DNA from 2 places in the Pseudoduganella sp. HUAS MS19 genome. Region 1 is predicted to be linked to the other one. Evidence: predicted binding sites of a transcription regulator. Region 1 holds the regulator's gene; the other holds the start of a gene.
The links. The regulator sigma-54, encoded in region 1, starts transcription at its own class of promoters, with help from an activator protein. The targets are predictions, from matches to a motif close to TGGCANGNAANCTGCTTT.
Positions count from the first base shown of each region.

Region 2: ACWBU6_RS07230 (PEP-CTERM sorting domain-containing protein) is a predicted target of sigma-54. The motif match lies at 3,681-3,698, and genes of this name have one in related genera.

Region 1 is NZ_CM132133.1:954,151-959,060, reverse strand. Features, by position in the region: gene ACWBU6_RS04470 (Lrp/AsnC family transcriptional regulator) at 1-131, opposite strand, end outside; gene ACWBU6_RS04465 (enoyl-CoA hydratase/isomerase family protein) at 128-1,213, opposite strand; gene hpf (ribosome hibernation-promoting factor, HPF/YfiA family) at 1,289-1,648, opposite strand; gene ACWBU6_RS04455 (RNA polymerase factor sigma-54) at 1,716-3,212, opposite strand; gene lptB (LPS export ABC transporter ATP-binding protein) at 3,222-3,977, opposite strand; gene lptA (lipopolysaccharide transport periplasmic protein LptA) at 3,980-4,582, opposite strand; gene lptC (LPS export ABC transporter periplasmic protein LptC) at 4,596-4,910, opposite strand, start outside.
Region 2 is NZ_CM132133.1:1,544,372-1,549,281, reverse strand. Features, by position in the region: gene ftsY (signal recognition particle-docking protein FtsY) at 1-732, shown strand, start outside; gene ACWBU6_RS07245 (cell division ATP-binding protein FtsE) at 742-1,401, shown strand; gene ftsX (permease-like cell division protein FtsX) at 1,398-2,312, shown strand; gene rpoH (RNA polymerase sigma factor RpoH) at 2,648-3,538, shown strand; gene ACWBU6_RS07230 (PEP-CTERM sorting domain-containing protein) at 3,732-4,295, shown strand; gene ACWBU6_RS07225 (hypothetical protein) at 4,434-4,880, shown strand; gene ggt (gamma-glutamyltransferase) at 4,887-4,910, shown strand, end outside.

The sequences.
Region 1 (4,910 bases):
AGTCTTTCGATGCGGCGCTGGCAGGTCGCGACCGATGAATGCACGCGCTCTGCGATCTCGCGCAGGGGCGTGCTGGCATCCTCTTGCAGGATATTGAGGATGCTGCGGTCGATCCGGTCCAACTCCCTCATGCGAGGTGCCGCAGTGGATGCGCCCAGGCCGGCCAGCATGGTTCGAAGAACCGCTCCACCATTGCGGGCGTGACTTCGGCCAGGGTCGCGGGATTCCACTTCGGCTGGTTGTCCTTGTCGATCACCAGCGCACGCACGCCTTCGAAAATTTCGCCGTGTTCGAAGTTGCGGCGCACCAGGTTGCGCTCCATGCGCAGGCAATCCGACACGCCCAGCGCGGCGCCGCGCTTCAGCAGTTCGTGGGTCACGCTCATCATCAAGGGCGAGCGTAATTCCATCGCCTTGAGCGACTTCTGCGCGAAAGGCGTGCTGTCGCCGCGCAGCGAATCCATGATGGCCGGCACCGAACCGGCGGAGAAATGCTTGTCGATCAGGGCGCGCTGCGCCTCCAGTTCGCTGTCGCCGGCGAACGCATTGTGCGGGCCGGCAAAGACGGCAATCGCATCGCGCAGCGACTCGCCGGGAGTGGACTCGAACAGCGCTGCCAGACCGGCCAGTTCCGTTTCCGGCACGAAGTAGTCTGCCAGGTCCAGGTAGAGCGCGTCGGCCGCGCCGACCGTCAAGCCGGTCAGCCCGAGCCACATGCCGAGCCGCCCCGGCGCATGCGACAGGAAATGGCTGCCGCCCACGTCAGGGAACAGGCCGATATTCACTTCCGGCATCGCCATCTTGGTACGGCCGGTGACGATGCGCACGCCGCAGTCAGGCCCACCCTGTGCGATCCCCATGCCGCCGCCCATCACCACGCCATCCATCAGCGCCACATAAGGCTTGGGGTAGAAATGGATCAAATGGTTAAGCGCATATTCTTCGGTGAAGAAGTCTTCCAGCAGGGCGCTGCCGCCTTGTGTATTGGCGCGGCCGACGTCATGGAAAAAACGGATATCGCCGCCGGCACACAGCGCGCGTTCACTGCTGCTGCGCACGACAACCGCCGCCACGGACGCATCGTCGCGCCACGCCAGCAGCGCTTGCGTCATCGCGCGCACCATGTCGAGGGACAGTGAATTGAGGGCTTTGGGCCGGTCCAGCGTGATGAAGCCGGTGCCGTTGGAGATGTGGGTTTGGACGTGTTCGCTCATGCAAATATTTTAACGCACCCTGGCCGCAAAAAAGGGCGCCAATTGCGCCCTTTGGTGTGCTACACGGCCAGTCCTTTACATGGCGGTGGGTGGTGCTTCGTACGTATCCGGGAAATGCTTGATGGCCGCATGATTGTGGTTCTGCACACGGTCTTTGTATTTCATGACCTGGCGATCCAGTTTGTCAATCAGGGTGTCGATGGCGGCGTAGAGGTCTTGCGACAGGCTTTCGACGTACACGGTTTTGCCAGACATGCGCAGGTTGATTTCGGCTTTCTGGCGTTTCTCTTTCTCGGTGAGGTTATCTACAGTCAGGATGACAGCAATATCGATTACTTGATCGAAATGGCGCTTGACTCGTTCCAGCTTGTTCTGCACGTATTCGCGAATGGCCGGGGTCACTTCGACATGATGTCCACTGATGGTGAGATTCATACACACTCCTAAAGATGATGTCGCTCTCGAGTTCGTGCGCGCCGAAACGCACAGAGGAACCCATGCACTACAAAGATTTGCGGAGGCTTACCGGAGGGATTTTCAACGCTTCTCGATATTTGGCAACAGTCCGTCGCGCAATCACCATGCCTTGTTCTCCCAGCATGTCCGCAATCTTACTGTCGGATAAAGGATTTTTCGGGTCTTCTGCTCCTGTCAATTGCACGATCAGTGCCCGTATCGCAGTCGAGGAAGCTTCACCCCCAGCTTCGGTCGCGACGTGGCTACCAAAGAAATATTTCAACTCAAACATGCCATGTGGGGTGAGCATGTATTTTTGAGTTGTTACGCGAGAAATAGTGCTCTCGTGTAGTCCCAGTGTATCAGCAATTTCACGCAACACAAGGGGTCTCATGGCCACCGCGCCATGACTGAAAAAGTTCTTTTGTCGTTCTACTATCGCCTCCGCCACGCGTAGGATCGTGTCGAAACGCTGGCGCATATTCTTGATCAGCCACTTGGCTTCCTGCAGCTGGCCATTCATCTGCGACTCGCTCTTGCCTTGCTTGAGCAGGTTGGCGTACAGCGCGTTCACGCGCAGGCGCGGCACCACGTCGTTATTCAGCGTGACCAGCCAGCCGCCGCGGCCCTTCTTCACGATCACGTCCGGCACCACATAGTCTGACTCGCCTGACGCAAATTCGGCGCCCGGATGCGGGTTGCACTGGCGGATCACGCACTGCGCTTCGCGCAAGTCTTCGTCGTCGCAGTCGAGGGCTTTCTTCAGCTTGGTGAATTCGCGCTGGGCAAACCAGGTCAGGTGCTTTTCGACGATGGTCAGCGCCATGCGGCGCGTCACCAGCGGCACGCCCGGCATGCGCTTGATCTGCAGCGCCAGGCATTCGGCGGCATTGCGCGCGGCAACGCCGGGCGGGTCGAAACTTTGCAGCAGCACCAGGCTGCAACGCAGGTCGTCCAGCTCGATCTCCAGCTCGGGCGGCAGGCGCTCGTGGATTTCTTCCAGCGGCTCCTCCAGGTAGCCGTTATCGTCCAGCGCATCGATGATCAGCTCCATCAGCGCGCGGTCGCGCGGCTCCTGCACGGTGACGCGCATCTGCTCCAGCAGGTGTTCGCGCAGCGTGCAGCCGGAAGCTTCCAGTTGCGGGCGGCTGTCTTCGTCGTCGGCGGATTTGCTGCCGGAGCTGGCGCTCCAGTCGGTGTCGTCGCTGCCGTTGCCGGCGCTTTCGCTGTCGCCGCCTTCATAGCCTTCGCCATCGGCAGCGGCGGGGGCGTCGCCGCCCTCGCCTGGCGCGCCATCAGGTGTGGGCGCGGCGGGGCCTTCCGAGCCATTGCCGTTGCCCTGGCTGATGGCGCCATCGGCCAGCAGGCGCACCGAGTGGTCGAGCGGATCGTCAAGGCGCTCCAGCATGGGATTGTCGCCAAGCAGCTGTTCCAACTCCTGGTGCAGTTCCAGCGTGGACAGCTGCAACAGGCGGATGGATTGTTGCAGCTGCGGCGTCAGCGCCAGGTGTTGCGAGGTTCGCAGTTGCAGTGTTTGTTTCATGGCCTTCGCTTACATGCGGAAGTGTTCGCCGAGGTAGACACGGCGTACGGATTCGTTGGCAATGATGTCGTCCGGGCGGCCCGAAGCCAGCACGGCGCCCTGGTTGATGATGTAGGCGCGGTCGCAGATGCCGAGGGTCTCACGCACATTATGGTCGGTGATCAGGACACCGATATTGCGCTCCTTCAGGAAACGCACAATACGTTGGATTTCGATCACGGCGATCGGGTCCACGCCGGCGAACGGTTCGTCCAGCAGCACGAAACGCGGATTGGTGGCCAGGGCGCGTGCAATTTCCACGCGGCGGCGCTCGCCACCGGACAGCGACAGGGCCGGATTCTCGCGCAGCTTCTCGATTTGCAAGTCGGCCAGCAGCGCTTCCAGGCGCTGGTTGATCTCGGCCTTGGCCAGCGGCTTGCCGTCGACCCTCTGCAGTTCCAGCACCGCGCGGATATTTTCCTCCACGGTCAGCTTGCGGAACACCGAAGCTTCCTGCGGCAGGTAGGACAGGCCCAGCGCGGCGCGCTTGTGGATCGGCAGGCTCGATACGTCGGCGCCGCCGATATCGATGGTGCCCGCATCGGAGGCCACCAGGCCGACGATCATGTAGAAGGAAGTGGTCTTGCCGGCGCCGTTAGGGCCCAGCAGGCCGACCACTTCGCCGCAGTCGACTTGCAGCGAAACGTCGTGCACCACCTGGCGTTTGCCATAGGTTTTCTGGAGGCCGCGCACGACCAGCGTGCTGGCGCAGGTATTTGCTTGCATGCTTACTTCTTCTCCGTGGTGGCGGCAGGCGTGGTTGGCTGGGCCGCAGGCGTGGTTGGCTGGGCCGCAGGCGGTTCGGTGCGGGCCGGCTGGATCACCATGGTGCCGCGGCCGCCGCCCGGCTTGCTCTCGCCGCTTGCGGTATTGCGCACGCTGAAGAATTCCTTGCGGCTGTCGTAGGAGATGAACTCGCCCTGCACTTCATCGTTCTGCTTGCCGCCTTCCAGGCGGCGGATGGTGGCTTTGTTGAACATTTTCACCAGCTCAACCTGTTCCTCATATTCGATACGCTCGGCGTCGCCTTCCACCCACTGATCGCCGGCGCCGTCGCGCTTCTGGCGGAAGGTGGCTTTCTTGCCGTCGCCGAACAGGGTTACCTGCTGGTAGCCTTCCGGCGTCAGCTTGACGAAGGCGCGCTCGGCCGTCATGGTCAGCGTGCCGCGGGTCAGCCTGACGCCTCCCTGCAGCACGGTGATCTGCTTGACATCGTCAATGTCCATCGAGCCGTAGCTGATGTTGGTCGGCTTGTAGGAGTCGGCTTTCTCGGCCAGCGCCGGAGCCGCGACTCCCAGCAGCAAGGCTGCCGACAAGAGTAGTCGTTTCATAGTCATTCCTCAGTTATTGGTCCGCGGCCTTGGGCGGAATCTGCAGCGTGCCATTGCCGGCAAGGTGCATTTCGCGCGTCGCGTTATTGGCGCGCATGCTGTTGGCCGAAGCGGTCGTATTGCCTAGCCGCAGCTTCACCGGGCGGTCGGTTTCCATGCGGTCTTCGTCCGGGAAGATCACCAGCTTGTCCGATTCCAGGTGCAGCAGTTGCGAGTCCGGCGCCGCGGCGCGGTCGATCGTGACATGGCCGCTCAGGGTGACGCGGCTGTTGACGTCGTCCACCCGCGCCGTGTCCGCCACGATTTCCATCGGCGGCTTGTCGGCGGA
Region 2 (4,910 bases), 590 kb from region 1:
GCACTAAAGCGCAAGGTCAAGGAAGAAAAGCTGCTGGATGCCGCCCAGGTCAAGGAAGCGCTCAAGCAATTGATGATCGCCCTGCTGCAACCGCTGCAAAAGCCATTCGAGCTGGGCCGCCACCAGCCGCTGGTGATGATGATTTCCGGCGTCAACGGCGCCGGCAAGACCACCACCATCGGCAAGCTGGCCAAGCATATGCAGGCGCACGGCCAGTCGGTACTGTTGGCTGCTGGCGACACTTTCCGCGCCGCAGCCCGTGAACAGCTGATGGTGTGGGGCCAGCGCAACAATGTCACCGTGATCTCCCAGGAGTCGGGCGACCCGGCCGCCGTTTCTTTTGACGCGGTGCAGTCCGGCAAGGCGCGCGGCACCAATGTGGTGATGATCGATACCGCCGGCCGCCTGCCGACCCAGCTCCACTTGATGGAAGAGTTGAAAAAGGTCAAGCGCGTGATCGGCAAAGGCCTGGAAGGTGCCCCGCACGAGACCCTGCTGGTGATCGACGGCAATACCGGGCAGAATGCCCTGGCCCAGGTCAAGGCTTTCGACGACGCGCTGCAATTGTCGGGCCTGATCATTACCAAGCTCGACGGCACTGCGAAAGGCGGCATCCTGGCCGCCATCGCCCGCGTCCGCCCGGTGCCGGTCTACTTCATCGGCATCGGCGAAAAGATTGAAGACCTGCAGCCGTTCAATGCGGCTGAATTTGTTGAAGCACTGCTCGCTTAATCGGCCTACATGATCGAATTCCAGCACGTCAGCAAACAGTATTCCCCGGACGGTGTCGCCTTGCGCGACATTTCCCTCACCATTGCCAAAGGCGAGCTGGTCTACCTCGCCGGCCCATCGGGCGCCGGCAAGTCGACCCTGCTGAAAATGATCGCCGCCATGGAGCGGCCCACTTCCGGCAAGGTCCTGGTGAATGGCCAGGACATCGGCGCCCTGAAGCGCGCCGGTATTCCCTTCCTGCGCCGCAACCTGGGCCTGATCTTTCAGGAACAGCGCCTGTTGAACGACCGCACCGTGCTGGCCAACGTGATGATGCCGCTGCTGGTGACCGGTGCGCCGCGCTCGGCAGCCGAGCAGCGTGCGCGCGCCGCGCTGGACAAGGTCGGCCTGCTCGACCGCGCCGACGGCCAGCCGCTGGCCCTGTCCGGCGGCGAGCAGCAGCGCGTCTCGATCGCGCGCGCCATCGTCAACCGCCCGCAAATCATCCTGGCCGACGAACCCACTGCCAACCTGGACCGCGCCAGCGCCAGCAAGGTGATCGATGCACTGCACGCCTTCCACTCGGTCGGCGTGACTTGCCTGATTTCTTCGCACGACGAGCAGATCCTGGACGCTGCCGCACGGGTGATCCACCTCGAGCGCGGCGAACTGATGCGGGAGGCCGCATGAGCGCCTGGCTGCGCCATCACCTGTTCGCCCTCGGCGCCGCCCTGGTGCATGTGCGCCGGGCACCGGGCTCCTTCCTGTTCAATATCCTGGTGGTCGCAATTGCGCTGGCCCTGCCCTTCATGGGCGTGACCCTGCTCGACAATGTGCGGCCGATGTCCGGCCACATGGGCGTGGAACCCGAACTCAGCGTCTTCATCCAGGCCGACACGCCACGCGAACAGGCCGCCGGCCTGGCATCTTCGCTGCGCAGCATCACGCCGCAAGCCCGGATCATCTTCAAGACGCGCGAAGCGGCACTGGAAGAACTGAACGCCAAGAACGGCTTGTCCGACGTGGTCGCCACGCTGGGCGAGAACCCGCTGCCCGATAGCTACGTGATCAAGTTGAATGCTTTCCAGAACGCGGCAGAAAGCGCCCAGATCGACACCATTGCAGAGCAGATGCGCGCCTTGCCTGGCGTAGAGTCGGTGCAGGTCGACTCGGCCTGGGTGATGCGTCTGGCCGCCATCCTGGGCGTAGTGCGCCAGGCCCTGCTGCTGCTGGCAGTCACGTTGGGCACGGTGGTGGTAGCAGTGGTATTCAATACCATCCGCCTGCAGGTGATGACCCAGCGTGAAGAAATTCTGGTTTCCCGCCTGATCGGGGCTTCCGACAGCTTCATCCACCGCCCCTTCTATTACACCGGCGCCCTGCTGGGCCTGTGTGCCGGCGGCGTGGCATTGGGCGGCGTAGCGCTGGCCCTGCAGCCGTTGAACCGTACCATTACCGACCTGGCAAGGCTGTACGCCTCCGAATTCCAGCTGGTGCCGCTCGACCCATGGGCGACTGCCGGCCTGCTGGCCCTGTCCGCCGGCCTCGGCCTGGTGGGCGCCCTGCTCAGCGTCCAACGCCACCTTTCCCGTCTAAATTAAAAGTCGGGGTCAGGTCCGGCAATCGGACATTCGCCCTTTGGAAGCGCAAGGCTGCTCGCGCAGCCAGGCCTGTCCCGACTTTCAATGCCTGCGTGCGTACCCGCACGGAGGCATAATCTTCGCGCCCTTATCCTGACTTTGATCCAGCGCAAGGAATAGGCCTGTGCCGATAGTGTTTTTGCTATCAGAGCCATAAAATCCCAGCAATTGGCACTCACTTGGGGAGAGTGCTAATATATGTTCAGAACGGCATGATAGAGGTTAAGAATCATTTAAGTTCTGTCGTGCATGCTGGTAACTCTGAAAAGCATTCCCTTCAAGCGAGGATAGACAAGATGACCGCAACAAACGCACTGGTACCTGCCGGCAGCAACGCGCTGGCCCTTGGCTTCAGCGGTAGCCTGGGCAACCTGGACGCTTATATCTCGGCTGTCAATCGCCTGCCTATGCTGACCCACGAGGAAGAAGTGGCGCTGGGCAAAAGCCTGAAGGAAAAGAACGATCTCAAGGCTGCGGAAATGCTGGTGACTTCCCACCTGCGCCTGGTGGTATCGATCGCGCGCGGCTACCTGGGCTATGGCCTGCCGCACGGCGACCTGATCCAGGAAGGCAATATCGGCCTGATGAAGGCAGTCAAGCGTTTCGACCCTGACCAGGGCGTGCGCCTGGTGTCGTACGCCATGCACTGGATCAAGGCTGAAATCCACGAATACATCCTGAAGAACTGGCGCCTGGTCAAAGTGGCCACCACCAAGGCCCAGCGCAAGCTGTTCTTCAACCTGCGCAGCCACAAGCAGGGCCTGGATGCGATGTCGCCGGCCCAGATCGACGAACTGGCCAGGACCCTCGACGTCAAGCGCGAAGATGTGATCGAGATGGAAACCCGCCTGAGCGGCCGCGATATCGCCCTGGAAGCGCCTTCCGACGACGAAGACGACAAGTTCTCGCCGATCGCCTACCTGTCGTCGGACAGCATGGAGCCGACCAAGGTGCTGGAAGCGGAACAGGTGGTGCGCCTGCATTCCGAAGGCCTGGAAACGGCCCTGTCCAAGCTGGACCCACGTTCGCGCCGCATCGTGGAAGCGCGCTGGCTGGCCAACGACGATGGCTCGGGTGCCACGCTGCACACGCTGGCTGAAGAGTTTGGCGTGTCGGCCGAGCGCATCCGGCAGATCGAGGCGGCTGCCTTGAAGAAAATGAAGGGCGCCCTGGCCGCTTATATGTAAGCCCGTAGTGCCCCAGCGAAAGCACCGGTTCCGCAAGGACCGGTGCTTTTTTTACATCAAAACACGGTTATTAATGTCGGGAATTTTTACATTCCATTGAGAAATATTTTGTAAGCCTTTGATATGGCTGAGTTTCGGTCACTGGCACAACGATTGCTTCGTATCTGTTGAGCACACCAACCGAGGAGCTACCATGTTCACGAAGCTTGCATTGACCGCGATGTTCGCCCTGGCTGCCGGCGCTGCCGCCGCCGGTCCCACCAAGCCTGGCCAGACCGCTGCCAACCCGCTGATGCTGACAATGGATAGTTCGATCAGTGCCGGCTGGAATCCGGACGGCGATTCAGTCTGGACTTTTGCCGACTGGATCCATATCAAGGACCTTGAGGTGCTCTACGTCAAAGTAACAACCGACACCACTTTCGACTTCGGCATTGCGCCGCCTAATGGCGGCAACGTGCACGATTTCGACTTCGATCTCATCGTGGACAACAACTCGGCCAACAAAACCAAGCCCGCCGGGTTCTCGGCCTACTGGGATGACGTGACACTGACAGGCGGCGGCGTGCATACCTTCAAGCTGAATTCCCTGAACCTTCACGACAACAACACCAACATCCACTTCCAGGTACTGGCCGGCAACGTCGACGATGCGCCGCCAAGTCCAGCCAGCGAGGTGCCGGAACCTGTTTCTCTGGCACTGCTGGGCGTCGGGCTGTTGGGCATGGGAGGGTTCCGCCGTCGCCGCAAAGCATAAGTGGTCAATTCCAATAAGAAGAACTGGCGCCCTGCGGGGCGCCCTTTTTTTGCCGGCCGCTTACTGTTGAGTGGACTCAACAGTGCAACACGAGGGTTTGCGATTTGCTAAGCTGTTCTCAGGCCAGAGGAGAACATCATGCAAGCTAGACTGATCTGTCTGGGCATGGCGGGCCTGGTCCTCGCCATCGCCGCCGCCTGCGGCTCGACCCGCAGTACTGCCGAGGACGCAGCCAGCCGTCCCGCACCGCGCACCAGCGCCAGCTATGTCCTGGCACAGGGGGAAGTCGTCAGGCTGGCCCCTAACGTTACGCTCAAGCTCGAGCGAGTCAACGACAGCCGTTGTAAGCAGGGCGCAGTTTGCGTCTGGGCTGGATATATCAGCTACAGTTTTGTGCTGGCCGACCAGCGGGGCAACACCGCTTTCGTCCTGGCGGACGCTATGCCGGGCGCCAGCAAGTCGGTGACCCGCAACGGGCTGACCTTCACCCTGCTGGGGATGGAACCGGCCGAGGCACCGCCGCTGAAGGCACCGGCGCCCGATTATCGGGTAAGCTTGCGGGTAAATATTTCCCAGCCAACGTAGCTGCCCATGACGCCAAACGCCCTGCCCCGA